DNA from 2 places in the Methylocystis sp. H4A genome. Region 1 is predicted to be linked to the other one. Evidence: predicted binding sites of a transcription regulator. Region 1 holds the regulator's gene; the other holds the start of a gene.
The links. The regulator LexA, encoded in region 1, represses DNA repair genes until DNA is damaged. The targets are predictions, from matches to a motif close to TGTTCNNNNTGTGTTCNG.

Region 2: ssb (single-stranded DNA-binding protein) is a predicted target of LexA. The motif match lies at 1,453-1,470, and genes of this name have one in related genera.

What each region holds. Positions count from the first base shown of each region.
Region 1 is NZ_JADNQY010000023.1:73,258-76,477, forward strand. It holds gene IYW40_RS09475 (IS1595 family transposase) at 1-63, shown strand, start outside; gene IYW40_RS09480 (hypothetical protein) at 292-780, opposite strand; gene lexA (transcriptional repressor LexA) at 953-1,663, shown strand; gene IYW40_RS09490 (ComEC/Rec2 family competence protein) at 1,689-3,220, opposite strand, start outside.
Region 2 is NZ_JADNQY010000028.1:305,837-309,056, reverse strand. It holds gene dctA (C4-dicarboxylate transporter DctA) at 54-1,364, shown strand; gene ssb (single-stranded DNA-binding protein) at 1,575-2,078, shown strand; gene lpxB (lipid-A-disaccharide synthase) at 2,092-3,220, opposite strand, start outside.

The sequences.
Region 1 (3,220 bases):
GCTCCGCATCTGATGCTGCCGTGTCTGATGGGTGGCTTTGCGAAGCCGGCACGCCGAGCATAGCGGCTAGCAGATTATCGAAGCGATTTCCGATTGTAAGCATTGGATTGCTGCGCCTCATTTGATTTGCCCCACAGAATTTTTCTTCCGCCATTCGTTGATATCCATTTGCGAAAATCCTGGCGATATTGTTTTTGTGTCCTCTTCCGGGCCAACAAAAGTTATGTTAGTGAAATGGCATCTCTTAAATTTAATTCCAGACAGCAAAACAGCACCCATAACAGGTTGCCCTTATGGCAGAGAAAGGAAGTGCAATTTTGGATTGTCTGAAAAACTGCAAAATTCAAACCTATTATTGCTATGAACCTTCAAAAAAGCCGGCCCGTTGACTATGCATCTGTCAAATATCTTTTCTGATATAAATGGATATGTGTCATCTATTAAACTATCAATGCGAATTGTCTCATTCGAGTATGAATTACGCGCTTGCTCGGCATGCAATGCTGTAGAACTTTCTGGCGCCCTTCGAAGTAAAAAATCAGCCCACGCATAAGCTGCGAAGCCAATGAAAAATCCAGCCGCCATAAAAAACCACTTTGATTCCAAAATTGGGAGAACCGCATCCATCATCGGCCCCCAATTTGAAGCCAAGATGCGATCCCATCCCTTATCCTTGGCGAGTTCTTGAATGTTCGCTTGGGATATCGGGACGAGCACACCTGTTGCGACAATCCCTGCCACCACAGTCGCGCTGTATCGAATGGCGTTCTTGATCTGCATGCCTCATTCATACCACGATTCCCGTCACATGTTCAAAGGGGATACCTTCGACATTTGGCTTGCGGAACGCAGTAAGAACCGATATCGTTCTGTTCATGATTTGTTTAGGTTATCGAGCCAGAAGCTGCGGCTCAGCCAAAATCAACGATTCGGCTTGCGGGGCGGTGCGGCGATGCTGACCAAAAAACAAAACGATCTATTGCGCTTCATCCATGAACGTCTGAAGGAGTCGGGCGTGCCGCCGTCCTTCGACGAGATGAAGGACGCGCTCGACCTGCGGTCGAAGTCGGGGATTCATCGGCTGATTCTCGCGCTCGAGGAACGCGGCTTCATCCGCCGCCTGCCCAATCGCGCCCGTGCGCTCGAAGTTCTGCGTCTACCCGAATCGTCCACGCCGCGTACCGCCGGCGGGCGCAACGGCAAGTTCTCGCCGTCCGTCATCGAGGGGAATCTCGGGCGCGTCCGGCCGCTCAGCGAACGTTTCGAGGACGAAGGCGAACGTCAGGTCGCCATTCCGGTCATGGGACGCATCGCCGCCGGCACGCCGATCTCCGCCATCCAGAACCGCAGCCACACCATCAGCCTGCCGCCCGACCTTCTCACGAGCGGCGAGCACTTCGCGCTCGAAGTGCGCGGCGATTCGATGATCGAAGCCGGAATCCTCGACGGCGATACGGTCGTGATCCGCAAGCAGGACAGCGCCGACACCGGCGACATCGTCGTGGCGCTGATCGACGATGAGGAAGCGACGTTGAAACGCCTGCGCAAACGCGGCGCTTCGATCGCGTTAGAGGCCGCCAACCCCGCCTATGAGACGCGTATCTTCGGCCCCGATCGCGTGCGCATTCAGGGCAGGCTCGTCAGCCTCTTGCGGAAATATTAGTTTCGCGGGCGTCGGCGCACCGCCGCTACTCAAGCGGCTCCATCGCGCGCGCATCTTCCGCGCTGCGCTCTTCATCGCTCAGCGGCGCGGTAAATCCGGACGTGCGGCGATTGCGGGGCGCCGGCGACCAGGGCCGATCCTCGTCGATCGCGCGCGCCGTCGTCCATTCGACGCCATCCGCCTTGAACCTCAAAGCCACAGCCCCTGTTTCGGCTAGTCTGCGGCGATCGATCACGATCTCCGCCGCACAGCCTAACGGCGCGTAGAGCGGCGTCACGATGACGGCGGCGCGCGCGCAGTCTTCGAAGAAACCGCCGCGCCCGGCGACGAGCGCGACAAAGCGGCCATTGACGGCCTTCGCCACGCAACCCGCGCCGTCGCAGGCGACGCCGCTCCTGGCGTCCGCGGACTGGCGCGCGTCTCCATCCGCCCGCAACCATTGTTCCGCGGCGAATGCGCTCGGCTTTTGCCCCATGACGGCAAGCTGTCCGGACGGCAGGCGCAGCGCCGCCGATTCACCGGTCGCCGGCACGGCCAGATCAAAGGGCGCGCCGCTTCTCGCGCCCATCAGTCCGATCAAGGCGAGAGGAATGGCGAGCGCGCGCCACGCCCAAGTGCGCCAGAGCACGAGCGACAGGACCGCAAGCGAAAGGAAAAGGATCGCCCAGGGCGCAAAGGCCGCAACCGGCAGACTCGCGCCGGGGGCGTTCGCGATCAGCCCGGCGAGATAGGTCACGAGGTCGATGCCCAGCTTGAGGTAGCGCCAGATGAAGCCGTCGAGGCCCAAGGGGTAAAGCGCGGCGCCGACGAGCGCGCAGGGAACGGCGAAGAATTCAATGATCGCCAGCGTCAGCGGATTGCCGATCAGCACATAGGGGCTCAGCTCGTGAAAATCATTCGCCATGAACGAAGCCGTCGCCGAGGTCGCGCATAGCGTTGCGAACATCGCCGCCCCGGGTCCGTGCAGCAGGCGCTCGACGACGCTTTCGCGAAGCGCTCCCCATCGCCCTCGCGGCGCGCGATCGTCGATGCGGCGCTTCGCGAGATATTCGCCGCGCCATTCGTACACCGCGATCAAAGCCGCCACCGCCGCGAAAGAGAGCTGAAAGCTCGCGCCGAGCAACGCCTCCGGCTCGAAAGCGATGATGAAGAGCGCGGCAAGCGCCAGATTGCGCATCGACAGCGACGGCCGATCGAAAAGAACCGCCGCGAGCATGATGAGAGTCATCACGAGCGCGCGCTCGGTGCCGACGCGAGAGCCCGTGCCGATGTCGTAGAGAATGGCGCCGAGCATGGCGAGCGCCGCCGCCCATTTCTTGATCGGATAATTCAACGCGAGCGTTTGCGACATCGCCAACAGGCGCCGAAAGCCGACGAAGAAGATGCCCGCGACGAGCGTCATCTGAACGCCGGAAATGGTGATGATGTGAAATATGCCCGCCCGGCGAATGAGATTCTTGGCGTCTTCCGACAGCAAGTCGCGCTTGCCGGTCACCATGGCGGCGGCGATCGCGCCCGTGTCGCCTTCAATGATTCGATAGACCCGCATCGCCAAGG
Region 2 (3,220 bases), on a different contig from region 1:
GATACTAAAGTATTGCGTTGCTCCCGTTACGCGCGGCAGGCGCCAATACCCTCATGACCGCCAATCCCTCCGCCACCCGCAAACCCCTCTACCGCCACCTCTATGTCCAGGTGCTCGCGGCCATTGCGCTAGGCGCGCTGTTCGGCGGGCTGGCGCCGGAGGCCGCCGCGCAGGACTGGGTGAAGGCGCTCGGCGACGGATTCGTCAAGCTCATCAAGATGGCGATCGCGCCGATCATTTTCTGCACGGTCGTCTCCGGCGTCGCCCATATCGAGGACGCGCGCAAGGTCGGCCGCGTCGGCCTGAAGGCGCTCCTCTATTTCGAGATCGTCTCCACATTCGCCCTCGCGCTTGGCCTGCTGATTGGAAATCTTGCGCAGGTCGGCGCTGGCTTCGCCGGAAAACCCGACCCTGCCGCGATCGCCAAATATACGGCGCTCGCGGAAAAGCGCGGCGGCGTCGATTTTCTTCTCGACATCATTCCCGACAGCGCGATCGGCGCCTTCGCCAAGGGCGACATTCTGCAGGTTTTGTTGTTCTCGCTGCTCTTCGGCTTCGCGCTTTTAGCCCTCGGCGAGCGCGGCCGCGCGCTGCGGGTGATCATCGACGACGTCGGCCACGCCATGTTCGGCGTCATCGCCATCATCATGAAGGCGGCGCCGATCGGCGCGTTCGGCGCCATGGCCTATACGGTGGCGAAATACGGCTCAGCCGCGCTTCTGTCGCTCGCCGGACTCGTCGGTCTGTTCTATCTCACGGCCGGGCTCTTCGTCGTCTTCGTGCTGGGCCTCATCGCGCGCGCGGCCGGCTTCAACATCTTCAGCCTTATCGCCTATCTGCGCGACGAGCTGCTGATCGTGCTTGGGACATCCTCATCGGAAAGCGCCCTGCCCGCTCTGATGGAGAAGCTGCAATGGCTCGGCTGCTCGAAGTCGGTCGTCGGACTCGTCGTGCCGACCGGCTATTCCTTCAATCTCGACGGCACCAACATCTATATGACGCTGACGACGCTGTTCATCGCGCGCGCGATGGGCGTCGAGCTTGATCTGTCGCATCAGGCGACCATCCTCATCGTCGCAATGCTGACGTCGAAGGGCGCGAGCGGCGTTTCCGGCGCGGGGTTCATCACCCTGGCGGCGACGCTGATAGCGGTCGATCCGCAGCTGGCGCCGGGCATGTCGCTCGTGCTCGGCGTCGATAAATTCATGAGCGAGTGCCGAGCCTTGACGAACTTCATCGGCAATGGCGTCGCCACCATCGTGGTCGCCGCCTGGGAGGGCGAGCTGGACCGCGCGCGGCTGACGGCGGGGCTCGCACGCAAGATTGATCCTTCCGATGTCGCGATCGGCGTCACGACGGAGTGAGGCCGGGAGCCCGCAGGCGCACCTAGCCGTTAAGCTTAGGAAAAGAGAACAAAATTCCGCTGTGCTTGCATGACGTTACGACCGATGCTAGAACAAAAAATGAACATCAATGGTCTCCTGGCGCCACATCAGCTGTGGACAAGCCGAGCCGGCGCGCCCTAGGACCGGCCTTTGCACTAGAGTGCCACGCGTCAACAAGCGGAGAGCGATATGGCGGGCAGCGTCAACAAGGTGATCCTGATCGGCAATCTCGGCCGCGATCCTGAGGTGCGGACGCTGCCGTCGGGCGATCGCGTCGTCTCTTTTTCGGTGGCGACCACCGAGTCCTGGCGCGATAAAAACACCGGCGAGCGCAAGGATCGCACCGAGTGGCACAATGTGTCGATCTTCAACGAAAATCTCGGGAAGATCGCCGAGCAATACTGCCGCAAGGGCTCCAAGATCTATCTCGAGGGCCAGTTGCAGACCCGCGAATATACCGACAAGGACGGCAATCAGCGCAAGGCGACCGATGTCGTGCTGCAGCGTTTTCGCGGCGAGCTGACTCTGCTCGACAGCAAGGGCGGACGCAGCGAGGGCGATTACGACAGCGGCTATAGCCAGAGCGGCGGCTCCTTTGGCCGCTCCTCGCCGATGGAGCGCGGTCCCACCGAGCGGCGTCCCGCCCCGGCCGGCAAGCTCTCCGACCAACTCGACGACGACATTCCCTTCTGATCCCAGAAGCGTCCTAAGACCGCCCGCGCGACGCATATTCGAGGATGATGTCAGCCGCCCGAGCGCTCGGCGTTCGACCTCTCTCGAGCAGGCGCGCGCGGACGCGCTGGAAGGCCGCGAGCTGCGCTTCGCGCGCGGCGCTCTCGCGCAAGAGCGGCCTCAGCGCCTCGGCGAGCGCGCGCGGCGTCGCGGCCTCCTGCAGGAATTCCGGCACAATATTCTCGCCGATGATGAGATTGGGCAGCACGATCGATTCGACTTTGACGAGAAAGCGCAGCAGCGATTCGGCGCGCGAGACCTTATAGGCGACCGCCATGGGAACTCCTGCGAGGGCCAGCTCCAGCGTCGCGACGCCGGACGTGACGAGCGCGGCGCGCGCATTTCGGAAGGCGGCGAATTTCTCCGCCTGGCCAATCAGACGCGGCGTCAACGGCCATCCCAGCAGTTCGCGTCGCAAGGTCTTCTCAACATTCGGCGCGACAGGAATGACGACCTCGAAGTCGGCGCGTTCGCGCAAGAGAAGTTCGAGCGCATCGCCGTAGATCGGCGTCATGCGCCGCACTTCCGCAAGACGCGACCCGGGCAGAACGAGCAGCGACCGCGCCGCGCCGCGATCGTGAGAATGCCGCGTCAGCTCGTCGAGCCGCTCGACGAGCGGATGGCCGACGTAGACGCATCGCGGGCCGCCAAGGCGAAGATGCGCCTGCGGCTCGAAGGGCAGCAGCGCCAGCAGGCAATCGACATAATCGCGCATTGCGCGCGCGCGGCCGGGCCGCCACGCCCATACGGTCGGGCTGACGTAATCAACGATCGGCAGATCAGGTCGGGCGGCCCGGACGCGGCGCGCGACGCGATGGGTAAAATCCGGCGCGTCGATGATGACGAGACAATCCGGCGCCTCATCGACGACCGCGCGCGCCGTCTGTGCGATGCGCCGGACAAGGCGCGGCAGCCGCGCCAAAACAGGAACGAGGCCCATTACCGCGATGTCTTCGAGCGGAAACAGCGACGCAAGGCCCTCGCGCGCCATCGCCTCGCCCCCGACGCCGGCGAAAACGGTCTCCGGACACGCGGCGCGCAAAGCCCGCATCAGCGCTGCGCCGAGCTGATCGCCAGAGGCTTCGCCGGCGACAAGGAAGATG